DNA from 3 places in the Saccharothrix mutabilis subsp. mutabilis genome. Region 1 is predicted to be linked to each of the others. Evidence: riboswitches for the same ligand, from Rfam matches in the RefSeq annotation. Region 1 holds a riboswitch; each other region holds the start of a gene.
What was found. A riboswitch is a leader RNA that binds a small molecule or an ion and turns the genes downstream of it on or off. The one in region 1 is predicted to bind cobalamin.

Region 2: another riboswitch for cobalamin. It lies ahead of ABD126_RS35760 (CbtB-domain containing protein); the one in region 1 lies ahead of cobN (cobaltochelatase subunit CobN).
Region 3: another riboswitch for cobalamin. It lies ahead of ABD126_RS09750 (peptidase); the one in region 1 lies ahead of cobN (cobaltochelatase subunit CobN).

What each region holds. Positions count from the first base shown of each region.
Region 1 is NZ_BAAABU010000001.1:47,621-57,780, reverse strand. It holds gene cobN (cobaltochelatase subunit CobN) at 1-3,555, opposite strand, end outside; cobalamin riboswitch at 3,586-3,725, opposite strand; gene ABD126_RS00250 (hypothetical protein) at 3,732-4,739, shown strand; gene ABD126_RS00245 (precorrin-8X methylmutase) at 4,736-5,362, shown strand; gene ABD126_RS00240 (precorrin-2 C(20)-methyltransferase) at 5,359-7,014, shown strand; gene ABD126_RS00235 (cobalt-precorrin-6A reductase) at 6,989-7,708, opposite strand; gene ABD126_RS00230 (cobalt-precorrin-5B (C(1))-methyltransferase) at 7,735-8,781, shown strand; gene cobM (precorrin-4 C(11)-methyltransferase) at 8,778-9,521, opposite strand; gene cbiE (precorrin-6y C5,15-methyltransferase (decarboxylating) subunit CbiE) at 9,518-10,160, opposite strand, start outside.
Region 2 is NZ_BAAABU010000030.1:78,838-88,997, forward strand. It holds gene metH (methionine synthase) at 1-1,219, shown strand, start outside; gene ABD126_RS35750 (HAD family hydrolase) at 1,245-1,910, shown strand; gene ABD126_RS35755 (CbtA family protein) at 1,985-2,737, opposite strand; gene ABD126_RS35760 (CbtB-domain containing protein) at 2,749-2,934, opposite strand; cobalamin riboswitch at 2,966-3,141, opposite strand; gene ABD126_RS35765 ((2Fe-2S)-binding protein) at 3,446-4,108, opposite strand; gene ABD126_RS35770 (LysE family translocator) at 4,128-4,736, shown strand; gene ABD126_RS35775 (GNAT family N-acetyltransferase) at 4,765-5,946, opposite strand; gene ABD126_RS35780 (GNAT family N-acetyltransferase) at 6,060-6,497, shown strand; gene ABD126_RS35785 (acyl-CoA-like ligand-binding transcription factor) at 6,726-7,352, opposite strand; gene ABD126_RS35790 (phosphoribosyl-ATP diphosphatase) at 7,454-7,717, shown strand; gene ABD126_RS35795 (AEC family transporter) at 7,734-8,642, shown strand; gene ABD126_RS35800 (phosphoribosyltransferase) at 8,616-9,272, opposite strand; gene ABD126_RS35805 (thioesterase family protein) at 9,269-10,042, opposite strand; gene ABD126_RS35810 (RecB family exonuclease) at 10,043-10,160, opposite strand, start outside.
Region 3 is NZ_BAAABU010000003.1:463,584-473,743, forward strand. It holds gene ABD126_RS09735 (ABC transporter ATP-binding protein) at 1-91, opposite strand, end outside; gene ABD126_RS09740 (CbiQ family ECF transporter T component) at 88-1,125, opposite strand; gene ABD126_RS09745 (hypothetical protein) at 1,122-1,970, opposite strand; gene ABD126_RS09750 (peptidase) at 1,967-3,289, opposite strand; cobalamin riboswitch at 3,380-3,521, opposite strand; gene ABD126_RS09755 (cytochrome P450) at 3,593-4,861, shown strand; gene ABD126_RS09760 (DMT family transporter) at 4,930-5,880, shown strand; gene ABD126_RS09765 (S8 family peptidase) at 5,995-7,173, shown strand; gene ABD126_RS09770 (SDR family NAD(P)-dependent oxidoreductase) at 7,225-10,160, opposite strand, start outside.

The DNA.
Region 1 (10,160 bases):
TTCCGGGTGTTCCCACATCCCCCGGTCCGCCGCCTCCAGCAGCCGCTCCGAAATGCCGTGCAACGCCCACGGGTTCGACTCCGAGAGGAACTTCCGGTTCTCCGGGTCCAGCACGTAGCTCGCGGCCAATTGCTCGTACATCCAGTCCGCCACCACGCCGGTGGTCGCGTCGTAGCCGAACAGGTAGTCCACGGTCGCGGCCAATTCGAACGCGCCCTTGTAGCCGTGCTTGCGCATCGCGGCGAGCCAGCGCGGGTTGACCACGCGGGCGCGGAAGATGCGGTTGGTCTCCTCGTGCAGCGTCCGGGTGCGGACGGCGTCCGGGCGGGTGCTGTCGCCGACGTAGGCGGCGGGGGCCTTGCCGGTCAGCGCGCGGACGGTGGCGACCATGCCGCCGTGGTACTGGAAGTAGTCGTCGGAGTCGGCGATGTCGTGCTCGCGGGTGTCGATGTTCTTGGCCGCCACCGCGATCCGCTTGTACGCGCTCTCCATGTCGGTGCGCGCCTCGACGCCGTCCAGCTCGCGGCCGTAGGCGTAGCCGCCCCACACCGCGTACACCTCGGCGAGGTCGGCGTCGTCGCGCCAGTTGCGGCTGTCGATCAGCGGCAGCAGGCCCGCCCCGTACGCGCCCGGCTTGGAGCCGAAGATGCGCAGGGTGGCGCGGCGGCGGTCGCCGTGCTCGGCCTCGGCCGCTTGGGCGTGCGCCCGGACGTAGTTGTCCTCGGCGGGCTCGTCCAGGGCGGCGACGAGCTGCACGGCGTCGTCCAGCAGGGCCACCACGTGCGGGAACGCGTCGCGGAAGAAGCCCGAGATGCGGACCGTCACGTCGACGCGCGGACGGCCCAGCTCGTCCAGCGGGATCGGTTCCAGGCCCGTGACGCGGCGGGACTGGTCGTCCCACACCGGCCGGACGCCCATCAGCGCGAGGACCTCCGCGATGTCGTCACCGGCGGTGCGCATCGCGCTGGTGCCCCACACCGACAGGCCCACCGACGGCGGCCACTGCCCGTCGTGGTCGGCGCGGTAGCGCTCCAGCAGGGACTCCGCCATGGCCTGCCCGGTCTCCCAGGCCAGCTTGGACGGCACCGCCTTGGGGTCCACGGAGTAGAAGTTGCGGCCGGTCGGCAGCACGTTCACCAGGCCGCGCAACGGGGACCCGCTCGGCCCGGCCGGGACGTACCCGCCGTTGAGCGCGTGCAGCGTGTTGGCCAGCTCGTCGGTGGTGCGCGCCAGCCGCGGCACGACCTCCAGCGCGCCGAACTCCAGGATGCGCGCCACGTCCTCGTCGTCGGTCAACGTCCGCGCGGCGGCCGGGTCCCAGCCGGCGTCCTCCATCGCCTGCACCAGCGCGCGGGCCTCGGCCTCGACGGCGTCCACCGAGGTCCGGGTGGAGTCCTTGAGCCCGAGGGCCTCGCGCAGGCCGGGCAGCGCGGCGACCTGGCCGGCCCACATCTGCTTGGCCTGGAGGATCGCGAGCACCAGGTTGACGCGGGTCTCGCCGGTCGGCGGCTCGCCCAGCACGTGCAGGCCGTCACGGATCTGGACGTCCTTGACCTCGCACAGCCAGCCGTCCACGTGCAGGATCAGCTCGTCGAACTCGGCGTCGTGCGGCCGGTCCTCGATGCCCAGGTCGTGGTCGAGCTTCGCGGCCTGGATCAGCGTCCAGATCTGGGCGCGGATGGCGGGCAGCTTCGCCGGGTCCATCGCGGCGATGTTGCCGTGCTCGTCCAGCAACTGCTCCAGCCGGGCGATGTCGCCGTAGCTGTCGGCGCGGGCCATCGGCGGCACCAGGTGGTCGACCAGGGTGGCGTGGACGCGGCGCTTGGCCTGCGTGCCCTCACCCGGGTCGTTGACCAGGAACGGGTAGACCAGCGGCAGGTCGCCCAGCGCGGCGTCCGGGCCGCAGCCGGCGGACAGGCCGACGGCCTTGCCGGGCAGCCACTCCAGGTTGCCGTGCTTGCCGACGTGCACGACGGCGTCCGCGCCGAACTCCGACTCAAGCCACCGGTACGCGCCCAGGTAGTGGTGGCTCGGCGGCAGGTCCGGGTCGTGGTAGATGGCGATCGGGTTCTCGCCGAAGCCGCGCGGCGGCTGCACCATGACCACGACGTTGCCCGACCGCAGGGCGGCCAGCACGATCTCGCCGTCCTGGTCCCGGGAGCGGTCCACGAACAGCTCGCCGGGGGCCTGCCCCCAGTGCCGCTCGATCTCCTCGCGGGTCTCGTCGGGCAGCGTGGCGAACCACTCGCGGTAGGCGGAGGCGGCGATGCGGACCGGGTTGCCCTGGACCTGCTCCTCGGTGAGCCAGTCGACGTCCTGGCCGCCGGCGGCGATGAGCGCGTGGATCAGGGCGTCGCCGTCGAGGTCGGCGACGCCGGGCAGGTCGTCGCCGATGTCGTAGCCGTTGTCGCGCAACGCCTTGAGCAGCCGCACGACGCTGGCCGGGGTGTCCAGGCCGACCGCGTTGCCGATGCGGGAGTGCTTGGTCGGGTAGGCCGACAGCATGACGACGATCTTCTTGTCGGCGTTGGGGATGTGCCGCAGCCTGCCGTGCCGCACGGCGATGCCCGCCACGCGCAGCGCGCGCTCGGGGTCGGCGACGTAGACGGTCAGGCCGTCCTCGTCGATCTCCTTGAAGGAGAAGGGGACGGTGATGATCCGGCCGTCGAACTCGGGGATGGCGACCTGCGTGGCGGTGTCCAAAGGGGACAGTCCGTCGTCGTTCTCGTCCCACGCGGCGCGGCTGGAGGTCAGGCACAGCCCCTGGAGGATCGGGATGTCCAGCGCCGCGAGCGCGCCCACGTCCCACGCGTCGTCGTCGCCGCCGGCGGACGCGGTGGCGGGCTTGGTGCCGCCGGCCGCGAGCACGGTGACCACGAGGGCGTCGGCCTTGCCGAGTTCGGCGAGCAGCTCGGGCTCGGCGGTGCGCAGCGACGCGCAGTAGACCGGCAGCGGCCGGCCGCCCTTGGCCTCGATCGCGTCGCACAGGGCGTGCACGAACGCGGTGTTCCCCGCCACGTGGTGCGCCCGGTAGTACAACACCGCCACCACGGGACGCCGCGACAACTCCTCCGGCGACAAGGCGGCCGAATCGTCGGTGGTCGGTGCGACGATCGAAGCGGGGGCCGGAGGCCGCTCCAGCACGCCCCAGTTCGGCGCGGCGGTCGGCGGGTTGAAGCCGAAACCGGTCAGCAGGACGGTGTCGGACAGGAAGTTGAACAGCTCCGCCAGGTTCGCCGGACCGCCGTGCGCCAGGTAGGCGTGCGCCTCCGCGCACACCCCGCCCGGCACGGTGGACAGCTCCATCAGCGGGGCGTCCGGGTTCTGCTCACCACCCAGCACCACGACCGGGCGCGGGCCGGCCAGCAGCCAGTCGAGGCCCTCCTCCCACATCCGGCGACCGCCGAGGATGCGCACGACCACCAGGTCCACGCCCTCGACCAGGGCGGGCAGGTCGTCCACGGTGAGCCGGGCGGGGTTGCCCAGCCGGTAGTCCGCGCCGCTCGCGCGAGCGGACAGCAGGTCGGTGTCGGAGGTCGACAGCAGCAGGATCACGTGCGGGCTCCATCCCTCGGGGGTCCTCGCCCCAGGTCGTAGGGGACGGCGGGCGGAGTTCCTGACTCCCGGGCTCGCACCCGGTCACAGTGGCGGGACCGCGCCGGACTCGCACCGGCTTCCTCCTGTTGCTTCGCCGTTCGGGGACAACCCTAACGGGCGTTAGCATCCAGCCCATGCCCCAGGAGCGTGAACGACCCGACGCGTGCCCCGGCGCCGTCGACGTGCACCAGGCGGCCGACGGCGGCCTGGCGCGCGTCCGAGTGCCCGGCGGGACGCTGTCGGCGGCGCAGTTCGACGCGCTGCGCGGTGCCGCGCTGGAGTTGGGCGACGGGGCACTGGAACTGACCTCGCGGGCGAACGTGCAGATCAGGGGCTTGCGGCCGGGCGCCGAGCACGTCCTGGGAGCGCTCCTGGCCGACATCGGCCTGCTGCCCTCGCGGACGCACGAGCGGATGCGCAACATCATCGCCGCGCCGCTGGAGGACAACCAGGGGTTGGTCGACGGGATCGACCGCGCGCTGTGCGCGGTGCCGGAGTTGGCCGACCTGCCGGGGCGGTTCCTGGTCACGGTGGGTGCCGGGGTCAGCGGGCTGGGCGGTGACATCGGCCTGGTGGGTGACGCGTTGTTCCTGGCCGGAACCGATTCCGGGCTGCGCGTGACCGATGCAGTGGCGGCCGTGGTGACGGCTTCCCGGTTGTTCCAGGAGATCCGCGGCAGCGCCTGGCGGCTGTCCGAAGTGGACTCCGGTGTGCGGAAGATCACGGACGCCCTGGGCGCCCCGGTACCCGGGAGGATTCCCCCGACTGTGACTCCGGTCGCACCCGGGGTGCACGGCGACGTCGTCGTGGCGGGTGTGCCGTTGGGTCGGTTGGACGCGCGGCTGCTCGCCGGAGTGCCGGTGCGGATCACGCCGTGGCGCAGCGTGGTGGTGCCGGTCGGGGCGGACACCACGGGCCTGTTCACCTCGTCGGATTCGCCGTGGCACGGGGTGAGCGCGTGCACCGGGCGGCCGGGGTGCGCGAAGTCGCTGTCGGACGTGCGGGCGGACGTCACGGCGTGGATCGGCACGCCGCACGCGGGCCGGGTGCACTGGTCGGGCTGCGCGCGGCGGTGCGGGCGGCCGGCGGGGGACGTGGTGGAGTACGTCGCGACCGGCGACGGGTACGAGGAGATCAGGTGACCAGCTACATCAAGGACGGCGCGGAGATCTACCGCCAGTCGTTCGCGACCATCCGCGCCGAGGCGGACCTGACCGGGCTGCCGGCGGACGTGGCGCGGGTCGCGGTGCGGATGATCCACGCCTGCGGCATGGTCGACCTGGTCCGGGACATCGCCCACTCCCCCGGCGTGGTGGCTTCCGCGCGGGCGGCGCTGCTGGCCGGTGCGCCGATCCTGTGCGACGCGCAGATGGTGGCGGCGGGCGTGACGCGCAAGCGGTTGCCCGCGGACAACGAGGTGCTGTGCACGTTGTCCGACCCGCGCGTGCCGGGCCTGGCGGCGGAGCTGGGCAACACGCGCAGCGCGGCGGCCCTGGAGCTGTGGGGCGACCGGCTGGCGGGCGCGGTGGTCGCCATCGGCAACGCGCCGACGGCGTTGTTCCACCTGCTGGACATGGTGGCCGCGGGCGCGCCGAAGCCCGCCGCCGTGCTGGGCGTGCCGGTCGGGTTCATCGGCGCGGCGGAGTCGAAGGACGCGTTGGCGGCCAACGACCTCGGCCTGGAGTACCTGGTCGTGCGCGGGCGTCGGGGCGGCAGCGCCATGACCGCGGCGGCCGTCAACGCGATCGCGAGCGAGGAAGAATGACGGGCAGGCTGTACGGGGTCGGAGTGGGGCCGGGCGACCCGGAGCTGGTGACCGTCAAGGCGGCGCGGCTGATCGGCGAGGCCGACGTGGTGGTGTTCCACAGCGCGCGGCACGGCCGCAGCGTGGCCCGCAACATCGCCGCCCGCTACCTGCGCGAGGGCCAGATCGAGGAGCAGTTGGTGTACCCGGTCACGACCGAGGACACCGACGACTACCAGGGCGAGATCGACGCGTTCTATGAGGAGTGCGCGGCGCGGCTGGCGGCGCACCTGGACGCGGGGCGGACCGTGGTGGTGCTGGCCGCGGGCGACCCGTTCTTCTACGGGTCGTACATGCACCTGCACAAGCGGTTGGCGCACCGGTACCCGGCGGAGGTCGTGCCCGGGGTGACGTCGGTGTCGGCCGGGGCGGCGGTGATCGGGAAGCCGTTGGTGGAGCGGGACGAGGTGCTGACCGTGCTGCCCGGGACGCTGCCCGCGGACGCGTTGGCGGCGCACCTGGCGACCGGCGACCCGGTGGCGATCATGAAGCTGGGGCGGACGTTCCCGCGGGTGCGGGAGGCGCTGGAGCGGTCGGGGCGGCTGGCGGAGGCCTGGTACGTCGAACGCGCGACCACCGGCAAGCAGCGCACCGCGCCACTGTCCGAAGTGGACGCCGAGGGGGTGCCGTACTTCTCGCTGGCCCTCCTGCCGAGCAAAGCCCCCGCACCGGCAGACCACGCGGGGAGCGGCGCTGCGGCCGGCGGCGCTGCGGCGGACGGCTCGGCGGGCGGCGGCGCTGCGGCAGGCGGCGCTGCGGCAGGCGGCTCGGCGGGCGGCGGCGCTGCGGCAGGCGGCTCGGCGGGCGGCGGCGCTGCGGCAGGCGGCTCGGCAGCGGACGGCTCGGCGGCGGACGGCGCTGCGGCCGGCGGCTCGGTGCGTGGCGAGGTGGTCGTGGTGGGTTTGGGGCCGGCGGGTCCCGAGTGGCTGACCCCCGAAGCACGTCAGGCCCTCGCGTCGGCCGATGACCTGGTCGGGTACGTCACCTACCTGAACCGCGTATCCACCGGCCCCCGCCAGCGCAAGCACGCCTCGGACAACAAGGTCGAGTCCGAGCGGGCGGCGTTCGCGTTGGACCTGGCCAAGCGGGGCCGGCGGGTGGCCGTGGTGTCCTCCGGTGACCCCGGGGTGTTCGCGATGGCCAGCGCCGTGCTGGAGGTGGCGGCGGAGGAGCAGTTCGCCGACGTGCCGGTCCGGGTGCTGCCCGGCATGACCGCCGCGCACGCCGTCGCCAGCCGCGCCGGGGCGCCGCTGGGCCACGACTACGCCGTGGTCTCCCTGTCCGACCGCCTCAAGCCGTGGGACGTCATCGCGTCCCGCCTGGCCGCCGCCGCTGCCGCCGACCTGGTGCTGGCGATCTACAACCCGGCCTCGCGCAGCCGCACGTGGCAGGTCGAACGCGCCCGCGACCTGCTGCTGGAGCACCGCTCCCCGGACACGCCGGTCGTGGTGGGCCGCGACGTCGGCGGGCCGGAGGAGGAGGTCCGGGTGGTCCGCCTGGCCGACCTCGACCCGGCCACCGTGGACATGCGGTGCCTGCTGCTCATCGGGTCGTCGCAGACGCGGGTGTCGGCCCGGGGGACCGTGTTCACCCCGCGCCGCTACCCCGGCTGACCCACTCGACGGCTTCGGCGACCGTCCCGACCACCTCGACCCCGTCGGGCAGGGGCGGTCGCCGGACCACGACGACCGGGATGCCCAGTTCCCGGGCCGCGGTGAGCTTCGCGGCGGTCATCGAGCCGCCGCTGTCCTTGGTCACGAGCACCTCGATGCGGTGTTCCCGCATCAGGGCCACCTCGCCGGCCACGGTGTACGGGCCGCGGTCGAGCAGGACCGTCACACCGGGCACCGGCGGCTCGGGCGGGTCCACCGTCCGGGCGACCCCGCCGCGGAACGCCGCGAGCCCCTGCCGCCCGGTGGTGATGAACGCCCGGCGCTCCCCCACCGCCGCCGCCGCGTCGGCCGGCGAGTCCACCCAGGTCCAGTCGTCGCCGGCGCCCGCCGCCCACCCGGGCCGGCGCAGCACGAGCAGCGGCACCCCAGCCACCCGGCACGCTTCGGCGGCGTTGGCGGTGATCCCCCCGGCGAACGGGTGCGTGGCGTCCACGACCGCCGACACCCCCTCGGCCCGCAGGTAGCCGACCAGCCCGGCCACCCCGCCGAACCCGCCGATCCGCACCTCGCCGACGGGCAACCGGGGCGCGCTCACCCGCCCGGCCAGCGACGACACCACCCGGAGGCCGCCCACCAGCTCATCGGCGAGGGCGCGGCCCTCGGCGGTGCCACCCAGCACCAACACCGTTCTCATGGTTGTTGCATCCTGACCCCGTGAACCTGCGCTACGGGTGGACGACCGGGGCCTGCGCCACGGCCGCCACCACCGCCGCCTACACGGCGCTGCTCACCGGCGAGTTCCCCGACCCGGTGGAGATCCTCCTGCCCAAGGGCCAGACCCCGTCGTTCGCCCTCGCCCGGGAGGAACTCGCCGCCGACCACGCGTCCGCCGCCGTCGTGAAGGACGCCGGCGACGACCCGGACGTCACCCACGGCGCGCTCATCCGCTCGACGGTCCGCCACGGCGCGCCCGGCACGGGTGTCACGTTCGAAGCCGGGCCGGGCGTCGGCACGGTCACCAAGCCCGGCCTGCCGCTGCCGGTCGGCGAGCCGGCCATCAACCCGGTGCCCCGGCAGATGATGCGCGAGCACGTCGAACGCGTCGCCCGCGCGCACGGCGGCACCGGGGACGTCGTGGTGGAGATCTCCGTCGAGCACGGCGAGGAACTGGCCAAGAAGACCTGGAACCCGCGCCTGGGCATCCTCGGCGGGCTGTCCATCCTCGGCACCACGGGCATCGTCGTGCCGTACTCGTGCTCGGCGTGGATCGACAGCATCCGGCGCGGCATCGACGTGGCCCGCGCCGCCGGGTACACCCACGTCGCCGGGTGCACCGGCAGCACGTCGGAGAAGGTCGCCGCCACCGTGCACGGGCTGCCCGAGGACGCCCTGCTCGACATGGGCGACTTCGCGGGCGCGGTGCTGAAGTACCTCAAGCGCCACCCCGTGCCGCGGCTGACCATCGCGGGCGGCATCGGCAAGCTGTCCAAGCTCGCGGACGGCCACCTCGACCTGCACTCGGGCCGCTCGCAGGTCGACCACGACTTCCTGGCGTCCCTCGTCGACGACCCGGACCTGGCCGAACGCGTCCGCACCGCCAACACCGCCCTGGGCGCGCTGCACCTGTGCCAGGAGGCCGGCGTCCCGTTCGGCGACCTGGTCGCCGAACGGGCCAAGCGCACCGCCGAGGACGTCCTGAAGGGCGCGCCGGTCGCGGTCGACGTGATCGTCATCGACCGCGGGGGCACGATCGTCGGCCGCGCCTAGCCGCGGCATCGGTCCACGGAGTACAGGTGGCTGTCGATGAAGCCCTCGGCGGCCAGCACGTCCCCGACGATGATCACGGCGGTGCGCTTGATGCCGGCCTCGTGGACGGACGCGGCGATCGTGGACAGCGTGCCGCGCAGCACGACCTCGTCGTCACGGCTGGCGTAGGCGACGACGGCCGCCGGGCAGTCCGGGCCGTAGGAGGGCAGCAACTCGGCCACCACCTCGTCCACCCGCTGCACGGCCAGGTGCAGCACCAGCGTCGCGCGGGACCGGCCCAGCGTGGCCAGGTCCTCCCCCGGCGGCATGGGCGTGGCCCGCGCGGCGGTCCGGGTGAGGATCACCGTCTGGCCCACGCCGGGCACGGTCAGCTCGCGCTTGAGGGTGGCAGCCGCCGCCGCGAAGGCCGGGACGCCGGGGGTGACGTCGTAGGGGATGTCGAGGGCGTCGAGGCGGCGCATCTGCTCGGCCATCGCCGAGTACACCGACGGGTCGCCGGAGTGCAGGCGCGCCACGTCGTGCCCGGCGGCGTGCGCGGCGGACAGCTCGGCGGTGATCTGGTCCAGGTCGAGGTTCGCGGTGTCCACCAGGCGCGCGTCCGGTGGGCAGTGGGACAGCACCTCGACCGGCACCAGCGCCCCCGCGTACAGGCACACCGGGGAGGACTCCAGCAGCCGCACCGCCCGCAGGGTCAGCAGGTCCGCCGCGCCCGGTCCGGCGCCGATGAAGTGGACGGTCACGCGTTCTCCTTCGTCACGGCCCACGTGGTCACGGGCATGTGCGGGCGCCAGCCGGTGAAACCGCCGACGCGGGTGTCCCGGCTGACCGACAGCCGGGTGAGCGAGCCGCCCAGCTCGCCGTGCCACCGGGCGAGCACGGCCTCGGACTCCACGGTGACGGCGTTGGCCACCAGCCGCCCGCCCGGCCGCAGGGCGTCCCAGCAGCGTTCCACGACACCGGGGGCGGTCAGGCCGCCGCCGATGAACACGGCGTCCGGCGTGGGCAGGTCCAGCGCCTGCGGGCTCGCGCCCTCCACGACCCGGACGGCGGGAACGCCCAGGGCCTGCGCGTTGCGGGTGATCCGCGCGGCCCGTTCGGGCGAGCGTTCGACCGCGATGGCCCGGCACGACGGGTGCGTGCGACACCACTCGACGGCGATGCTGCCCGACCCCGCGCCCACGTCCCACAGCAGCTCGCCGGGGCGAGGTCCGAGCAGCGCCAGCGACACCGCGCGCACCTCGCGCTTGGTCAGCTGCCCGTCGTGCTCGTAGGCGTCGTCGGGCAGGCCGGGGACCAGCGAGTACCCGCCCGGTCCGCACTCCACGGCCAGCACGTGCAGCGGGTCGGCGGCGGCCAGGTCGTGGTGGACGCGCTCCCCC
Region 2 (10,160 bases), on a different contig from region 1:
CCGCGCGGACGCCATCGGCATGTCCGGCCTGCTGGTGAAGTCCACGGTGGTGATGAAGGAGAACCTGGAGGAGATGAACTCGCGCGGTGTCGCCGCGCGGTGGCCGGTGCTGCTCGGCGGCGCGGCCCTGACCAGGGCGTACGTCGAGAACGACCTGACCGAGATGTACCTGGGCGACGTCCGCTACGCGCGCGACGCGTTCGAGGGCCTGCGGCTGATGGACGCGATCATGGCCGCCAAGCGCGGCGAGGCCCCGCCGGTGGACCCGGAGGCGGAGCGCAAAGCCGCGGAACGCAAGGCCCGGCGCGAACGGTCGCTGCGCATCGCGGCTTCCCGCAAGGCCGCCGCCGCCGAGGAGCCGCCGGCGTCCGGGCGGTCGGACGTGGCGGTGGACGTGCCGATCCCGACGCCGCCGTTCTGGGGCACGCGGGTGGTCAAGGGCGTGCCGGTCGCGGAGTACTCGGCGATGCTGGACGAGCGGGCCACGTTCATGGGGCAGTGGGGCCTGCGCGGCGCGCGCGGCGGTGGCCCCACCTACGAGGAACTGGTGGAGTCCGAGGGCCGGCCGCGCCTGCGCTACTGGCTGGACCGGCTGGCCACCGAGGGCGTGCTGGCGCACGCGGCCGTCGTCTACGGCTACTTCCCGTGCGTGTCGGAGGGCGACGACCTGGTGGTGCTGGCCGAGCCGTCGCTCGACGCCCCGGAACGCGCCCGGTTCACCTTCCCGCGCCAGAAGCGCGACCGGCGGCTGTGCCTGGCGGACTTCTGGCGGCCACGCTCGGCGGGCGAGGTGGACGTGATCGCGTTCCACCTGGTCACGATGGGCCGGCCGATCGCCGACTACGCTGCCGAGCTCTTCGCCAAGGACTCCTACCGCGAGTACCTGGAGGTGCACGGCCTGGGCGTCCAGCTCACCGAGGCGCTGGCCGAGTACTGGCACCGCCGCATCCGCGAGGAGCTGCGCTGGCCCGACGGCGGGTCGGTCGCGGCGGAGGACCCCGCGGACGTGGAGGAGTTCTTCAAGCTCGGCTACCGCGGCGCCCGCTACTCGCTGGGCTACGGCGCGTGCCCGAACATGGAGGACCGGGTCAAGGTCGTGGACCTGCTGGAACCGGGGCGGATCGGGGTCGAGCTGTCCGAGGAGCTGCAACTGCACCCGGAGCAGTCGACCGACGCGTTCGTGGCGCACCACCCCGAGGCGAAGTACTTCAACGCGTGAAGGCGTACCTGTGGAGAGGGGCGGCATGACCGTCGAGGCCGTGCTGTGGGACATGGACGGCACCCTGCTGGACTCGGAGAAGCTGTGGGACGTCCCGCTCTACGAGTTCGCCGAGAAGCTGGGCGGGTCGCTGTCGTTGGCGACCCGGCAGGCGATGGTCGGGTCGAACGTGCCGACGACCATGGCGTTGCTGTTCGCCGAGGTCGGCGTGGTGCCGACGCCGGAGGAGACGGCCGACGGGGCGGCGTGGGTCCTGCGGCGCACCGAGGAGCTGTTCCGGGCCGGTCTGCCGTGGCGACCGGGTGCGCGGGACGCTCTGCGCGCGGTGCGTGCTTCCGGCGTGCCGATGGCGCTGGTGACGTCAACGGAACGCGGTTTGACCGAGGTCGCGCTGGACACGATCGGCCGCGAGCTGTTCGACGTGACCGTGTGCGGCGACGAGGTGGAGGGCCGCAACAAGCCCCTACCGGACCCGTACCTGAAGGCAGCACGCATGCTCGGCGTCGACGCTGAGCGTTGTGTGGCGATCGAGGACTCGCCGACCGGTGTCGCTTCGGCGGTGGCGGCGGGTTGCACGGTCCTGGTCGTGCCGTGCGACGTGCCCGTGCCGGCGGGGGAGCGGCGGATCTTCCGCGACTCCCTGGTGGACGTGGACCTGGAGCTGTTGGCCTCGCTGCCCGGCCGGGTCTGACCCCTCCGAGCCGGGCCTGACAGTTCCGACCCTGGGCGGGTGCGGCATCCCGCACCCGCCCGGAGCCGTTCCGCTCAGGCCGCCAGGGCCGGGGACTTCGCCGTGGCTTTGCGGACCGACGGGTCGATCAGCAGGCCGAACACCACGCCCAGGCCGAGCCAGAGGGTGGCCGTCTCCGCCAGTGACGCGAGGCGGAAGTCCCACAGGACGTCGCTGGGCATGTCCGCCGGGATCGCGTCCGGCGGCGCGGGGAAGGCCAGCAGGACCACCACCACGCCGGCGATCGCCGCCAGGGCGACCACCGTCGAGCGGACCGGGGCGGCCAGGTGGGTCAGGCGGGACGCCAGGAAGCTCGCCCCGTAGACGACCGCCAGGCCGGCCGCGATGACGCCCAGGTAGAGCACCGTCCGGTAGTCCACCGTGTCCGGGTTGCCCACCGCCGGCGGGTTGGCCGGGTACTTCACCGCGGGCAGCAGCGCCGCCGCGCCGAACGCCGCCGCGGCCAGGGTGACGCTCCGCGTGAACGGCGGGCGGTGGACCAACCAGCGGCGGGCGCCAGCGTAGGCGGTGGCGAACAGCGCGCCGATCGCCAAGCCGACGATCACCGCGGCCAGCACGCCGCCGACCAGTTGGGTGCCACGACCGAACAGCTCACCGTGGTCGTGTCCTGCTTCCGCCGCGGGTTCCGCGGCGGCACGCGCCTCCTCGACGGCCAACGCCGCCCGGATGGGCACCTCCACGACGACGAGCCCGACGAGTCCCGCCAGGAGTCCGGCGATGCCGCCCGCGCCGATCCCGCGCAGCAGCACGCCCTTGTACGTGGTCATCGGTCGGTTGCCTAGTGGCACGGGACGCCGAGCGCGTGGCGCCCGTCGTGGAAGAACTCGTGCAGCGACTCGGCGGCGTGGCCGAGCGCGATGCCGTTCTCCTGCAGGACGAGCCAGGTCACCATCAGCGCGACCAGCGCGACGGCGTAGGCCCACCGGGGGATGGGAAGGGAAAGGTGGTGCGCGGGGCTCGTCATGACGGCCTCCTCCATACCTCGTGGAAGGTCAACAACACTTCGCGCCGCAGCCGGTCTCCTGACTCCCGGATCGACACCGTCCCCGCGTCTTCCCAGCCGCACCGTGCGACCAGTGACGTTCTCGGCGGGTTGGCTCCCCGGTCACAGTGGCGAGGACCGCGCCGGATTCCCACCGGCTTCCCGTCCACTGCGGCGCTGGAACCGTAAAGGTCCACTCCGTCCCGGCACAACCGACCAGACGAGTTGTCATTCACCTCACGTCCGCAACGCCCGGTGCGCCACAGCGGCTAGGCGTGGCGTTCGGGGCAGGCGCGAACGGGCCGCTCGCGGCTTGGGGCGGGCGGAAGGGGCGCTGGTCGGCCGGGGCGGCGCTGGCCGGCCGGGTGAGTTGGCAGTTCGCGGGTGGGCCGCTTGCGCCCGGCGGGGCCGCGCGCGCCGGTTGGGCCGCGTTCGCCGAGTGGGCAGCCCACGCCCAGCCAGCCGTGCGCCGGGTGGGCCGCGTGCGTCGCGCTCAGCGGGTGGGGAGGGGGCAGTCGCCGCAGGTTCCGCCGCCGTCCAGGCGGTAGTACAGGCAGCAGCTCCGGCGGCGGAAGGCCACTTCGCCGGGGAACGGGATGAAGTCGCCCGTGCCCTTGAGCGGTGGTTCGGAGAGCAGGTGTTCGCCTACCGCCACGCAGTGTTCCGCCGGCGCGGTGCCGCTGCGGGCGACCGTTTTCAGCGCGCCGGCGATCGAGGAGGCCGCGTTGCCCCACAGCAGCCCGCGCGCCACCGGCACGACCGCTCGCACCGCCTCGACCACCGGTTCCAGCGACTCCGCGATGCCCACGCCCGGGTCGGCTCGGTCGATCCGCACCCGCAGCCCGTCCGGGCCGTAGTGCCACCACAGGTTGCCGGGGCGGATGTCGGGCGCGACTCCCTCGACGGCGTGGGCGGCGGCGGTCGGGCAGAGCAGGCGCGCGGTGTAGCTCAGGAAGAACAGCGATGCCGCCACCCGCCGCTCGCCCGTCCGGTAGCGCTCGGCGATGGCGTCGAGGGTGCGGGGGAGCGCGGGACCGTCGAGCAGGTCGGCGCCGGGGAGCCAGTCGTCGCTGGGACGGCCCAGGTCCAGGGCGAAGAACGGGCTGAGACCGCGGACCCGGCGCAGGGTGGACAGCACGGCGGCGAAGTCGGACACGTGTCCTAGTCTGCCGCCCGTGGACGCACTGGGGCTCGGACTCACCTTCGGCTTGGCGGCGAGCATCAGCCCCGGTCCGCTGTTGGTGCTGGTCGTGACGTCGGCGCTGCGGTCGGGATGGCGGGCGGGCGCGTTGGCGGCCTGTGCGCCCCTGCTCTCGGACGCGGTGGTGGTCGGCGTGACCGTTCTCGTGCTCGACCGCCTCCCGGCGCGGGCGTTGGGCGTGCTCGGGGTCGTGGGCGCGGTGTTCGTGGTGTGGAGCGGGGTGCGGACGGTGCGCGAGGCCCGGACCGCCACCCTCGACGGTTCCGGCGAGGCCGGCGGTGACGCCCTGCGCCGCGCCGTGCTGGTGAACCTCCTCAGCCCGCACCCGTGGGTCGCCTGGGCCACCGCCCTCGGACCGCTGACGATCACCACGTGGCGGGCGTCGGCGGGCGCGGCGGTGGCCCTGCTGGTCGGCTTCTACCTGATGTTGATCGGCGGCAAGGTGGTCATCGCGGTCCTGGTCGCGCGCGGCCGGCGCCGGTTGGGCGACACCGGTTACCGGCGCGCCCTGACCTGCGCGGGCGTGCTGCTCGCGTTGGCGGGCGTGGCGCTGGGTGTCGAGTTCGCCGGCTACGGCACCTGACCGACCCGAACGCGGGACCGGGTGTCGATCAGGGCATGTAGAAGGTCATGAGGTCGGAGCGGACCGGCGGGAACAGGGTCTGCATCAGGTCCGCGTTCGGACCGGGGTAGACGTCCGGCTGACGTGCGGTGAGGCCACGCAACCCGTGCGGGCCGAAGAGCAGCGACGCCAGCATGTCCGGCGCCACGCCGCACCCGCCCACCACACCCGGCGCCTGCATGGTGCTGCCCGCGACCACCGCACCCACCTCGCCCGCCTGGTACGGCAGGCGCACGTGGGAGCGGTAGAACGACACCACCGCCTCGCCCTCCGCGTCGGCGAACGACGACTTGGCCAGCCGCCGCCCGAACACCGGACGCAGGTGGTCCAGCAACGCCACCGGGTCGGGGACGCGCACGTAGTACGAGTTCGCCTCCTCCGGCGCGGGACCCAGGAACGGTTCCAGCGCCTCGCCCGCGACCGTGCCCGGACGCTCGTTCGCCGTCGTCGCACCGGTGTGCGCCAACAGCGCGCGCACCGCGCCGGCCTCGGTCGCCGCGACCTCGGCCAGGCGCACGCCCTCGTCCGGCGGCGTGGAGCGGCCGGTGCCGACCGGCACGCCGTCCCGTTCCACCAGCCACTGCGTGCTGCCGTCGCGCGCGATCAGCCACCGCCACAGGCCGGGCGAGTGCGGCATCGACAGGTCCGCCCGCGCCTGCTCGGCCTCCTGGAGCCGGTGCAGGGCCGGGATGTCGTCGAACGTCGCCTCGCGCACGGTGTAGCCGTCGGCGGACGCCGTGCCCACCACGGGCCGGACCGGTGCGATGGGGATTGCGTACGTGTACCCGAACAGCCGGTAGAAGTACGGGATGCCCAGCATCACCTGCACGAGTTGCCCACGCGCGGCGGACCGCTCGTGCGCCCAGCCCATGAGCGCCCGCACCAGGCCGCGGCCCTCGTAGTCGCGGTCGGTGGCGACCAGTTCCACCTGCCCCGCCGGGATCGCGACGCCGTCGAGGAACAGCGTCTCGTCCAGCAGGGTCGCGGTGGAGACCACCCGGTCACCGTCCACGACGACCGCGCACGCCTCCCACCCGGCGTCCGGGTCCTCGACCACCAGCCGGTGGTCGACGGCGTCCTCGGGTTCGCCGCGTTCGGCCAGCAACGCGCCGATCTGGTCGAGGTCCCGCGGTTCGGCGGTGCGCAGCACCAGCCCGTCGGACAACGTCATCCGCGCAGTGTCGAGCCTCACCTCCGTTCCCAGCCACTGGTTTTCCGGCCGTGGTTCTCCCTGTCGGCAAACCGGTTTGGCGCACGACCTCCCGTTGATCGACAATCCCGCGCATGTCCTGGCTGCCGTCCGACTTCGTCCACCCCACCCGCGTCGAGCTGGGCACGGGCCACCACCTGCGCCCGATCCGGGAGTCCGACGCGGACCGGGACTACCCGGCGGTCATGGGCTCGCGGGAACGCCTCTGGTCCCTCTTCGGCGAGGAGTGGGGCTGGCCGCCGGCCACCATGACCCCCGAGGCGAACCGCCTCGACCTCGCTCGGCACGAGCGCGAGGCCGAAGCCCACGAGTCGTTCAACTACGCCCTGTTCGACGCGGACGAGACGGCGCTGCTCGGGTGCGTCTACATCGACCCGGCCGAGGACGCCCTGATCACCTGGTGGGTGGTGGACGAGTACGCGGGCACCGACCTCGAACGCGCCCTCGACGCCTTCGTGCCGGAGTGGATCGCGCGCGACTGGCCGTTCGCCAGCCCGCGGTTCGGGTTCTGACGCGGGTCGGGCTGATCGGGCCGCCGAAGGCGACGGCCGCGGGGGCGGTGGTGCGGGTGCCGGCGGCGTGGGTGCGGGGCGCGTGGGTGTCGGCCGCGCGGCTGCTGGCGGCGTGGGTGCGGTGCGCGTGGGTGTCGGCCGCGTGGGTGCGGTGCGCGCGGCTGCTGGCGGCGTGGGTGCGGGGAGCGCGGGTGCCGGCGGCATGGCTGCGGGGCGCGTGGGTGGTGGTCATGGTCGGGCTTCCTCCTGGGGGCGTGCGGTGGTGGCGGGTTCGGGGAGGCCCGCGGCGACCTGGCTGATCGCTTCGCGGACCAGGGGTGTCAGCGGCGCCGGTGGTGTGGTGTGGACCCAGCGGTCGGTCGCCACCTGGATGGCGGCGCCCACGGAGGCCGCCACCAGCCGGGGGTAGAGCTGCTCGACGCTGGTGCCCGTGCGCTCGGCGACGGCCTCGGCCAGCTCCCGCTCGACCGCCGAACCCGCGCGGGAGAACTCGCCGATCAGGGTCGGCTCGCTGAGCAGGAGGCGGACGCCGGTGGCCCACTCCGGCTCCTCCGCGACGTCGTACTGCGCCAGCGCCGCTTCGAGGATCGCCTCCCAGAGGGACTCCTCGCGGGGGCGTCGGCGCACCTCGACCGCGAGCCGCCGCGCGCGGTCGACCTGCGGGGAGGTGATCGCCTCCGCCTTGCTGGAGAAGTAGTTGTTGAAGGTGCGCGGGGACACCCCGGCCGCCGCGGCGATGTCCTCCACCAGGACGTTCTCCAAGCCGCGCTCCACCGCCAGCCGCAGTGCCGCACTGATCAACGCCCGGCGGGTCGCCAACTTCTTGCGTTCTCTCAAGCCCAGTTCCTCGTTCATGTGATCAAGGTACCAGAACTTGCGGGGCACGCAGTTTTTCGAGGCACGCAACTTTGGGGTGATTGTGTGCCACCGTTCGGGGGATGGGAGGATGGGCCCCCGTGAAGACCTTCGACGAGCTGTTCGCCGAGCTGAGCGAACGCGCCCGCACCCGCCCCGAGGGCTCCGCCACCGCAGCGGCCCTGGAGGCGGGCGTCCATGCGCAGGGCAAGAAGGTGCTGGAGGAGGCGGGCGAGGTCTGGATCGCCGCGGAGCACGAGTCCGACGAGCGGCTGGCCGAGGAGATCTCCCAACTGCTCTACCGCGTCCAGGTGCTCATGCTCGGCCGCGGGCTGACCCTGGAAGACGTGTACAAGCACCTGTGACCTGACCTTGGGCGGGGTGCTCAGCGGGTTCGTGCCCATCTGGGTGCTCACGGCGGTGGGTTTCGCCGCCGCGCGCACCAACGTCCTCGGCGACCGCGCCGAGACGGTGCTCGGCCGGTTCGCGTTCTACCTCGCCATGCCCGCGGTCCTGTTCACCACCCTGCTCGACGGCGAACCGGGCGCGCTGGCCAACAAGGGCGTGCTGGCGTTCGTCATCGCAACGTTCGTCGTGGGTGCGATCGGTCTGCTCGTGCACTGGAAGGCGTTCCGCGGACCGCTGCCCGACCGGACGCTCGCCGCGATGGCGGGCGCCTACGTCAACTCGGGCAACCTGGGCATCCCGGTGGCCGTCGGCATCCTCGGTGACTCGTCGTTCATGGTCGCCGTGCTGCTGTTCCAGCCGGTGGTCGTGATGCCGATCGTGCTCGCCGCGGTCGAGGTCGGCTCCGGCAAGCGCGGCGGCACCCTGAAAACGCTGGTCACGCTGCCCGTGCGCAACCCGATCATCCTGGCGTCGCTGCTGGGCGTGACGGTCGGCGCGACCGGGTGGCGGCCCCCGGACCTGGTGCTCGAACCGCTCGCGGCACTGGGGTCCGCGGCCGTGCCGACGGCGCTGGTGGTGCTCGGCATGTCCCTGGGCGGCATGCGCCTGCCCGACCGGGAGAGCAGCGCCCAGCTCGGCGTCACGGTGCTGTTCAAGCTGCTGCTGCACCCGCTGGTGACGTTCCTGGGCTGTCTCGCGCTGGGCGTGGACGGGCCGCTGCGCCTGGCCGCCGTGGTGTGCGCCGCGCTGCCGACCGCGCAGAACGTGTACGTGCTGGCCCGCCAGTACCGCCCGGACGCGCGGCTGCCCCGCGACGCCGTCCTGCTGTCCACGGCCCTGTCCATGATCACGCTGTCAGTGGTGACGGTGCTGCTCAAGTAGGGCCAGCACCTCGGCGTCCGTGGTCTGGTCGAACCGCCGGTAGAACCGCCCGACCGAGCGGAAGTCGATGCGCTCGCGCGGGCACACCACCAGGTCGGCCACCGCCGACAGGTCCCGCACGGCCTCCGCCGCGCCCACCGGCACGGCCAGCACCAACCGCCGCGGGTCACCCTGCCGGGCCTCCCGCAACGCCGCCCGCGCGGTCACGCCCGTGGCCAGGCCGTCGTCCACGACCAGGACGTCCCGCCCGGCCAACACGGGACGCCCGGCCCGGTACACGGCGAGCCTGCGCCGCGCTTCCCGCCGCTCCTCCTCGACGACGCCGGCCAGGTCCGCGACCGACACGCCGAGGTACGCCAGCGTGCGGGCATCGAAGATCGGCTCGCCGTCCGCCGTGACCGCGCCGACCCCGAACTCGGGCCGGCCCGGCGCGCCGATCTTGCGCGCCACCGCCACGTCCAGCTCCGCGCCCAGCGCGAGCGCCACCTCGTGCGCCACCGGCACGCCGCCGCGCGCCAGCCCGAGGACCAGCGGATCGGTCCACTCGAAGCGCCGCAGCGCGCGGGCGAGGACCCGGCCGGCGTCGGCGCGGTCCGCGAACTTCACCCCACCATCGTGGCGTCGGCTCAGCGTTCCCGCACGTACAGGGCCTGCGCGGTGCGGCCGACCGGCCCCAGCTCGTCGTGCAGCACGCTGCTGGCCATCCCGACGCCCGTGGGCCCCACCACCGTCTCCGCGTCCAGCGCGAACCATTCGCCGACCGGCTCGCGGTGCAGGTGCACGGTCAGGTCGGTGTTGATCGCGTACCACTTCGAGATGTCCAGCCGGGACGACACGCCGCTGGCCGAGTCGGCCACCGTGAACAGCCGCTGCGCCGTCGACGCGTCCTCACCCGCGACGACCCGCGCCAACGGCCGCGCCCACACCGCCGCGTCGCCCGGGGTGAAGATGCCGCCGGACACCGAGCGCCACTCCATCGCCGCCAGGTACCCGCACTGCCAGTCGTCCGGGATCGCCATCGGCGCGCACCCCTGCGCGGGCACCAGCGGCTCGCCCTCGCCGGACGCGACCGTCGCCGTGTCGCCGCCGACGATCCGCCACGCGTGCGCCCGCAGCACCGGCCGCCCGTCGTGGCACAGCGCGGCCGACAGCAGCTCCACCGACCGCCCCGGCCGCTCCAGCGCCGCCTCGACGGTCAGCTCCGCCACCGGCACCGGCCCCAGCACCTCGAAACCCACCCGGGACAGCACCGTGCCCTCGCGCGGGGCGCACCGCTCCAGCTCGCGCACCAGCAGCGCCGAGGGCGGACCCAGGTGCTGGTGCTGGTCGGTCCACGGCCCGGCGGTGTGCTCGGTGGCCCGGAACCGCCGCTCGTCCAACTGCTCGTAGAACGCCGTCATCTAGTCCGCCCTGTCCAGTGCCGTCTCCACGCCCGCGTCCGGCTCCGGCCACCCCGGGTAGGGCGGCGGGGTGCCGTCGAACGCCGGGCACAGCGCCTTGTGGTCGCAGTAGTCGCAC
Region 3 (10,160 bases), on a different contig from region 1:
GCTCGCCCTCGGGCACCTCCAGGTCCACTCCGGACAGCGCCGGGGCGGGGGTGCCGGGGTAGGTGAAGGTGACGTCCTCGAACCGGATCATGGCTTCTTCCGATCGGCGATCAGCACGGGCGCGAGCGCGCACAGCAGTCCCAGCGCGGGCAGCGGCGGCAGGTCGGGCGCGGTCAGCGGGACGGTCGGCATGACCAGGTCCGGCCCCAGGACCGCCGTCACCGCCGCGACCAGGCCGGACGCGACGACCAGCGCCTCCCGCCGCCCCCACGTGTCGGGCCGGTACCGGCTGCGGCGCACCCGCCGCGACCCCGTCCACAGCCCGGCCGCCGCCAGCGCCGCGCCCACCGCGAGCATCGAGAAGCCCGCGGTGCCGTTGTCCAGCAGCGCGTACGCGCCGACGCACAGCCCGAGCAGGCCGCCCAGCACCAGGAACCCGGTCAGCACCCGGGTCCGGGTGGGCAGGCCCGCGTTGCGGCCGTAACCGCGCGAGTCCATCGCCGCCGCCAGCACCAGGGACCGCTCGAACGCGTCCTCCAGCACCGGCGCCAGCAGCAGCTTCACCGCCCGCACACCGCGCACGACGTCACCGCGCAACGCCCGCGCCCGCCGCACCGACCGGGCGCTGGCGACCAGCTGCGGCGCGACGGTCATCGCCACCACGACCGCCACGCTGACCTCGTAGAGCGCGGCGGGCAGCGACCGCAGCAGCCGCTTGGCGTTTGCCAGGGCGTTGGCCGCGCCCACACAGCACAGCAGGGTGGCCAGTTGCAGGCCCTGGCACAGCGCGAACACCAGGCCTTCGGCGGTCAGCGGTCCGCCGAGCCGGATGCCGCGCGCCCAGTCCGGCAGCGGCACCTCGGGCAGGTCCAGCAGGACGGTCGGCCCGTCCACCCCGCCCAGCACGACGTGGAACAGCACCCGGACGCCCAGCACGGCGAGCCCGAACTTGAAGAACACGCCGTAGGAGTCCGCCCACGGGCTGTCCTGGCGGCAGGTGACGGCGACGAACCCGGCGACCGCGACGACCAGGCCCAGCACGACGGGGTTGGTGGCCCGGCTCGCGACGACCGCCAACCCCAACGCCCACAGCCACCACGCGCCGGGGTGCACCGCCCCACTCACGAACCGCTGCCGCCGGCCGACTCGGCCCGCCGCCGGGCGACCCACCAACCGGCCGCGCCCAACGCGGCCATCACGCCGACGCCGAGGATCAACCCGACCGGCACGCCACCGCCCTCCGACGACTGCCCGGCTGTCGGCACCACGCTCGCCGACGCCGCGCCGGGGCTGGTCGGCCGCCCGGTCTCGCTCGCGGAGGTGGCGGGGGTCGGACCGGTCGCGGTGGTCTGGCCCGCCGCGGCGTCGCTGCTCGTCGGTGCGGGCTGCCCGGCGCTCGGTTGCCCGGTCGGCTGCCCGGCCCCCGGCTGGTTCGGCGCGGGCTGGCCCGGCGGCTGTGGCTGCGGCTGCGGTTGTGGCTGTGGCTGTGGTTGAGGTTGTGGCTGGGGAGCGGGGGCGGGTGGGGCGGTGCCGGGCTGTCCGCCCGCGCCGAAGGCCCACCCCTCGACACTGCCGGGCGCGGGGTCGTAACCCGACGCGCCGGCGCTGCTGTAGCTCCACGACCCGCCGGGCGTGCCGTGCCAATAGGACCAGTAGGCCGTGTTCGGCGCGGCGTTCGCGCACTGGTCACTCTCGGGAGCCCCGTTGATCCGGCACACGAACCCGGGCTGCCGGCTGGCCAGGTCGAAGGCGAACCCCGCCCCGCCCAACGCCGCCAACCCGCTGGCCGGGTCGCCCGGAGCGCAGCCGGTCCGCACACCGCCGCCCAACGACCCGAAGTCCACGACCACGGTCACCCCGGAACACCCCGCCGCCGACGCCGGGACGGGCGCGCCGAGCAGCACCAACCCCAGCGCCACCAGCGGCGCGGACCACCGGGGGACCACCGGCGGCGCGAGTGGCAGCCTCATCGGCGGACAGGGGCGACGCGGCGGCGGCCCAGCACCAGGGCCAGCGCGCCGGCGACGACGAGCAGCGTGCCCAGCCACAGCGCGGGCGTGACCGGCACACCGGTGCGGGCCAGCACCTCGGGCTGCTGCGCCTGCGGGCCGGCCGGCGCGGGCGGGGTCGCGACCTCCGTGGCCGGGGCGGTGCAGTCGAGCACGGGCGCGGCGGCCTTCGCCCGCGCCGAGGTCAGGGTGGCGAAACCGGTGCCCACCAGGCCCAGCACGGCCTGCGCGGTGGCGCGGTTGGCGTTGGCGGGGGAGAAGCCCTTGGCGTCGTAGGCGATCGCGCCCGTGTTGGCGTCGCCGCAGCCGACCTGGAGCGCCCTGAGGTAGGCGACCGCCTTGTCCGCGGCGGCCGTCGAGCCCGCCACGCGCAGCGCCTGCGCGGCCAGGCCGGTGGTGTTGGCGTTGGTCGTGGTGCCCGCCTCACCCTTTTGCAGCACGTCGATGAACCCGCCGTCGGCCTGCTGCTGCTCGACCAGCCACTTCACGCCGGCGGCGGCGACCTTGGCCGGGTCGGTGGCCTCCTTGGCCGGGTCGGCGGCGTCCTCGGCCGGGTTGGCGGCGTCCTTGGCCGGGTCGGCGGCGTCCTCGGTCGGGTCGGCGGCGGCCCGCTCGGCCGGGTTGACGGCGAGGAGGGCTTGGACGGCCATCGCGGTCGCGTCCACCTGCGGCACGCACGTGGCCGCCGCCAGCTCCAGCGGGAACCCGCCGCCGGGGCAGGCGCTCTTCGCCAGGTAGTCCACGGCGGCCTCGGGCGCGGTGCCGTGCCGCTCCAGCGCGAGGACGGCGAAGGACTGGCTGAAGCCGTTGCTGTAGTCGCCGGGGTAGGGCGACTTGTCGGAGAACCGGCCCGACGGCGTGAGCAGCGAGTTCAGCCCGGCGATCAGGTCCACGCCGCCGAACGCGGTCGGGTCCTCGCCCCGGACCTGCGCCGTCAGGGCCAGCTTGGCGTAGGCGCCGGCGTAGGAGGTGTCCTTGGGGTCGCCGAGGTAGCCGGGCAGCACCGCGGGCTTGGCCAGCCACGCGGTCGCCTTGAGCGCGTTGTCCTCGGCGACGCCAGCGGCGGCGAACGCCAGCACCGCGTCGATCGTGCCGCCGTGGTCGGGGTAGAGCTTGCCGCCGTAGTCGACCTCGAACCGCTCGCCGTCGACCAGTTGGCGGGCCAGCCAGCCCGCGCCGGCCCCGGCGGGTGAGGTCGTGACCTGTTCGGCGTAAGCGGGGGTGGCCGCGAACACCGACAGCGCGGCGGCGGCGACGGCGGCGGTCCGTCTGATCGACATGGTGCGACCTTTCCGGGGGTGGACGTGAGCGGACCCCGGACAGCCGTGAGACGACCCCCAGGCTCCGACCCGCTGACCTCGACGGGTGTCTGGAGCGTTGCGCGCATGGCAGGCGTTCGGGCTCGTCCGGGTGGACCTACCGTTGCGGGTCAGCGCCGGACTTCGACCGGCTTCCCCCGCACATGCGCGATTGCAGATCGTCTGTCAGACGACACAGCGTGTCAATCCGCCTGTAGCGCGATGCTCCTCACCCTCTGCAACCGTTACCGTCGGTCGATCAATCCTGGGGAAGAGGGGTGTGGGATGGCGACTCTGGCGTCGGTGCGCGACGGCCTTGTGGCGTGGGTCGCACGGCGTTCGATCACGCGTTGGGTCATGGGGAGGATCGGTTCACGCGCGTTGTCGCTGCTCCCGGACCGGGCGCTGGTGCCGTTGAAGCGCGACGGGGTGGTTCCCGTGCCCGAGTTGGAGCGGATGCGCGAGTCCGGCCCGATCCACCGGCTCCCGGTGCCGTTCGGCGTCCGGGTGTGGTTGGTCACGGGCCAGGACGAGGCGAAAAAGGTGCTTTCCGACACAGACGCGTTCAGCAACGACTACGCGCGGCTGGGTGCGGCGGTGGGGCGGGTCGAGCAGACCCCGGGTGGTCTCGGGTTCGCCGACCCGCCGGACCACACGCGGCTGCGCAAGCTGCTCACGCCCGAGTTCACGATGCGCCGGCTGGCGCGGCTGGTGCCGCGCATCGACGAGATCGTGACCGAGCGGCTGGACGCGATGGAGGCCGCCGAGGGGCCGGTGGACCTGGTGCAGGAGTTCGCGCTGCCCATCCCGTCGCTGACGATCTGCGAGCTGCTGGGCGTTCCGTACGAGGACCGGGCGCGGTTCCAGGAGTTGGCGGCGGCGCGGTTCGACCTGTTCGGGGGTGCGACGCAGGCGCTCGGGGCGATCTCCGAGTCGCTGAAGTACATGGAGCAGATCGTCCGGCGGGAGCGGAGGAACCCGGGTGACGGGCTGATCGGCATGATCATCCGCGAGCACGGGGACGAGGTCAGCGACGAGGAGCTGGCGGGCCTGGCCGACGGCGTGCTCACCGGCGGGTTCGACACCACCGCGAGCATGCTGGCGCTGGGCGCGATCGTGCTGATGAGCGACCCGGAGGCGCGGGCGCGGATGGCCGACGACGACGCGGCCGTGGGCCCGGTGGTGGAGGAGCTGCTGCGGCACCTGACGGTGGTGCAGGTGGCGTTCCCGCGCTTCGCCAAGCACGACATGGTCATCGCGGACACGCCGATCCAGGAGGGTGACGTCGTGGTGGTGTCGCTGGCCGCGGCCAACCGCGAGGGCCTGGACAAGCTCGACTTCGACTCGGCGCGGAAGGTGTCGCAGCACCTGGCGTTCGGCTACGGCGCGCACCGCTGCGTCGGGGCGGAGCTGGCGCGGATGGAGCTGCGGGCCGCGTACCCGGCGTTGCTGCGGCGGTTCCCGCACCTGCGGATGGCCGCCGAGCGACCGCCGTTCCGCACGGCGTCCATCGTGCACGGTGTGGAGGCGCTGTGGGTCCACACGCGACCGTGAAGTAGCGCTTAACGCGACTCAAGAAGCCTTCACTTTTTCTGATGGGTGCCGTGGGGCACCTTGAAGGCATGACGAGTCGATCGGTGTTGCGGACGGGCGTCCTGGCCCTGCTGTGGGGGTCCTGCTTCCTGTGGATCGAACTGGCCCTCACCGGCCTGACGCCCGTCCAGCTCACCGTGATCCGCTGCGCGCTGGGCGCGGCGGTGCTGCTCGTGCTCGCCCGCGCGGGCGGTCAGCGGCTGCCGCGCTCGCCGCGCACGTGGGGGCACCTCGCCGTGGCGGCGCTGTTCTGCAACGCCCTGCCGTTCGCGTTGTTCGCGATCGGGCAGCAGAGCGTGGACTCCGGGGTCGCGGGCGTGATCAACGCGACGACCCCGCTGTGGTCGCTGCTCATCGGCCTCGCGTTCGGCCTGGACCGGGACCTGCGGCCGGTCCGGTTGACCGGGTTGGCGCTGGGCTTCGCCGGCGTGGTGCTGATCTTCGCGCCGTGGCAGCGGAACGGCCTGATGAGCCTGGGCGCGCTGGCGCTGCTCGGCGCGGCGGCCAGCTACGCCGTCGCCTTCACCTACATGGGCCGCCACCTGGTCGGCAAGGGCGGCCCGATGGCGATCTCCGCCGCCCAGTTGACCGCGGCGACGGCGTGGAGCGCGCTCGCCCTGCCCACCTCGGGTCCGGCGCACCCCAACGTGACCGCGGTCGTGGCGGTGGTCGTGCTCGGGATCTTCGGCACCGGGGCGACCTTCGTCCTGAACTACCGGATCATCGAGGACGAGGGTCCGACGGCCGCCGCGACGGTCGGCTACCTGTTGCCGGTGGTGTCCGTGGCGCTGGGCGCGATCGTGCTGGGCGAGCCGCTGACGGTCCGGATCGTCGTCGGGATGGCGGTAGTCCTCGCCGGCGTCGCCATGACCCGCCTGGCGGCTCCCAGGCGGCCACAAGACGGGTCCGGTCCTCACCAGTTGCCGGTTATGTCCACTCAGCGTGAGCGTGGCGGCGGCTATTCAGTGGATGACCGTTGACCGGCGGTGAGACGCTGATCAGGCTGCTGGGTTGAACCCCGGACGAGTGAAAGTCCGCTCCGTCAACCCTGCGGCGGAGCGCACGCGTCCGCGGGTGACCCGAGGAGCCGATCAGTGCGCCCTGCCATCAGAACACTCGCCGTCCTCGCCTCCGCCGCGACCGCCGCCACCATGGCGACCGGTCTCGCGAACGCCGAGCCGCACCAGGCGCGGATCGTCACCGCCGCCGCGACCGCGACGGCCACGCCGATCAAGGACAGCTACATCGTCACCGTCGACCGCTCCGCCCGCGGCCTCACCGCCGCGGCCGCGGCGGCCGGCGTCACCCCGACCCACGTGTACGACTCCGCGTTCACCGGGTTCGCCGCCAAGCTCACCCCGGGCCAGCTGCGCAAGCTCAGCCGCGACCCGTCGGTCAAGCTGATCGAGCAGGACATGGTGGTCACCGACGCGCTCGACGCCACCCAGACCAACCCGCCGTCGTGGGGCATCGACCGCATCGACCAGCGCAACCTGCCGCTGTCCAACAGCTACACCTGGAACGTCAACGGTTCCGGCGTGCACGCCTACATCATCGACACCGGCATCACCCCCGGCCACCCGGACTTCGGCGGCCGGGCCACGTTCGACTACAACGCCATCGACACCAACAACACCGACTGCCAGGGCCACGGCACGCACGTGGCGGGCACGGTCGGGTCGAACACCTACGGCGTGGCCAAGGGCGTCCGGCTGCACGGCGTGAAGATGATGAACTGCTCCGGCAGCACCACCACCTCCGCGGCCATCGCGGCGATCAACTGGGTGACCGCGAACGCCCAGAAGCCGGCCGTGGCCAACACGTCGTGGAACTACCCGGCCACCGCGAGCCTGGAGACCGCGATCCGCAACATGATCTCCTCCGGCGTCTTCCTGGCCACCTCGGCGGGCAACACCGGCGCGAACTCGTGCGACCGCCTGCCGCGCAAGGTCGAGACGGCGTCGGTGGTGGCGTCCTCGGAGCGGACCGACGCCCGGTCGTCGTTCTCCAGCACGGGCGCGTGCGTCGACCTCTACGCCCCCGGCGGCTCGATCGTCTCGACGCTGAACACCGGCGGCAGCGGCGCGAAGTCCGGCACGTCGATGGCCACCCCGCACGTCGCGGGCGTCGCGGCCCTCTACAAGGCGCGTTACGGTGACGCGTCGTCGGCGACCGTGCACAACTGGATCAACAGCACCGCCACGCCGAACGTGGTCAGCGGCGGCACCACGGGCGGCACGGTCAACCGCCTGCTGTTCACCAACGCCCTGTGATCGTCCCCGGCGCGCGGGGGGACCAGCCCTCACCCCGCGCGCCGGGGAACCCTAGGGCCCCAGGACCTTGGCCAGGTGCTCGGCCAGCACGGTGACGTGGGGGAGGTCCACCATCGACAGGTGGTCACCGGGCACCGGCACCACTTCCAGCTCCCCGCACGCGTCCGCCCAGCCCAGGTCGTCGTCCTCCTGGCGGCGCAGGTAGCGGGGGTCCAGGACGGTGGTCAGCGTCTCCCGTTCACAGGCCCGGTAGAACACCACCCGGCCGGGGAAGTGCCGGGGCGAGTACCGCTCGGCCGCGCGGGCGTCGAGGTAGGACGTCTTCTGGTGCCGCAGGGCCCCGGCGGAGATGCCGACCTCGGCGGCCACCATCGCGGCCAGCACGGCGTCGACCTGCCCGACGTCGTCCAACCCGGCCAGCTCCGCCCACGGCAACTCGACATCGGCCCCGTAGGTGTCGCGGATGTGCCCCACGAACCGCTCGAACCGATGCCGCACCAGCTCTTCCGGTGACACTTCGGGCGCCGGCAGGGGCCGCACGGTGTCGATCATGACCACGACCTCGACCACGTCACCGGCGTCCAAGAGCTGACACGCCACCTCATGCGCCAGACACCCGCCGAACGACCACCCACCAAGGACGTAGGGCCCGTCGGCCTGGACGGACTTGACCAACTCGACGTACCGCCGCGCCTTCCCCGGGATGTCCGCCACGTCGTCCAACCGCTCGTACCCGTAGCAGGTGCGGTCACCCAGCAGTTCGACCAGCGGCTGGTACACGCTGGTAGGCCCACCGGCGGGGTGGAACAGGTGCACCGGCGCCCCAACGCCTTCCCGCAACACCCGAACCGTCCCACCAGCGACCTCGAACGCCTCCCGCACCCTCTCCGCAACCCCCTCCACGGTCGGCACGAGGAAGACGCCGTCATCAACGGGAACCCGCTCACGCATCAGCGCCAGCAGCTCGTCCCGCACCCCCTCGGGAATGACGTCGTGCACCCCGCCCACCACCCCGACCCGCGCGCACAACCCACCCAACCACCGCTCCACCGGATCCCGCGGCCCCACCACCCCACCGCTCCGCAGGCCACCGCCGGCCCCACCGCTCCGCAGGCCACCGCCGGCCCCACCGCGTCGTCGGTCGCCGCCGGTCCCGCCGTTTTGTCGGTCCCCCGTGGGAGAATGGTGTCGGGGGCCGGAGGCCGCGCCCGCCACCAGATCGTCCAGGCTCGCGCCCTTGAGCAGCAGCGGGATCGGCAGCGTCACCCCCAGGTCGTGCTCCACCGCGTTGCGCAGCCGCATGGCCATCAGCGAGTCCAGCCCGAGCGAGGTCAGCGGCACCGCCGGGTCCACCTCGTCGCACCCCAGCACCCGCGCGACCACCGCCGCCAACCGGTCCTCCGCCGGCCCTTCCGCCACCGCCAGGAACCCGGAGAAGAACGGCCGCCGCCCCAACTCCGGGAACAGCTCCACCACCGCGCCCCGGTCGAACCGCACCACCCCGGTCGCCCGCCGCCCCGACCCGAGCACCGCCTCCAGCGCCCGCACCCCCTCCGCCGGCGACAACGGCCGCAGCAACGGGTTCACCACGTCCTTCGCCCGCCCGACCCCGCTCCACGCCCCGTACTGGACGGTCGCCGCCGGCACCCCGTCGGCCCGCAGCCGCGCGGCGAACGCGTCCAGCCACGCGTTGGCGGTGGCGTAGGCGGCCTGCCCCGGCGACCCGACCAGCCCCGCCGCCGACGAGAACATCACGCACCAGTCAAACCGGTGCCCGCGCGTCGCCTCCGCCAACGCCAACGCCCCGCCGATCTTCGGCCGCAGCACGGCCGCCACACCATCACGGGTCAACCGGTCGAGCGGCTCGTCCACCAGCACCCCCGCCGCGTGCACGACACCCCGCAACGGCACCCCGTCCCGCACCGCCGCCTCGACTGCCCGCCGCGCGGTCCCCGGCTCGGCGATGTCCCCGGTCACCACGACCACCTCGGCCGCGAGCCCGGGAACCGCTCGCGCCGTCCGCCCGCACAGCACGACCCTGGTCGCACCCCGATCCGCCAGCCACCGCGCCGTGACCAGCCCCAGCGCACCCAACCCGCCGGTGATCACGTACGCGCCGGGCGCGACGGTGAAGTCCTCGGGCAGGTCGACCGGCCGCAGGCGGGCGACGTAACGGACACCGTCCCGCCACGCCACCTCGTCGTCCGGCAGGTCGGCGGCAAGCTCGCGAGCCAGCGCCCCCGGATCGTCAACGTCCACAATGGACGCTCGCACTGCCGGTCGCTCGAACGCCATCACCCGCACGGCACCACGCAACGCGGCCTCGTCCGGCACGCCCGCCTCGCCGTCCAGCACCGCCGCCGCGTTGCGCGTGACCACCCACACGCGTGGTCCGCTGGTCGCGGCCAGCCGGTGCAGGTCGTCCTCGACGTTTCGCGGCACGAACACGACGCCGTCCACGGCGGCTCGGGGGTCGCGGGTGACCCGGTGGCCGGCGCGGGTGAGGGCGTCGGCGATGTCGTCGGCGTCGCCGTCCAGCAGCCACGTGCCGGGGGAGTGGCCGGCGGGGGCGTCCGCGCGTTCCCAGCGGTGCTCGACGGTCAGGCCGGTGAGCTGCTTCGCCCGGACGCCCAGGACTTCCAGCAGGAGGTCGCCGTTCTCGGCGAACAGGCGGACATCGCCCGTGGCGGTGGTGGCTTCGGCGGTGTGGGCGCGGCGGGGGTCGCCGTGCAGGCGGACCGCGCCGATGCCGGTGGGGAGTTTCGGGCCGGTGACGGTCGCGGCGGCGGCGAGGGCGTGCAGGCAGCCGTCGAGGAGGGTGGGCGGCAGGTGGAAGTCGCGGTCGGGGCCGTCGGGGCGGCGCATCCGGCAGGTGGCCACGCCCTCGTCCGCGCGTGCTTCCAGGACGGTGCGGAACGCGGGGCCGTAGTTCATGCCCGCCGCGTCCATGGCGGCGTACAGGTCGATGGTCTGTCCACTGTGGACTT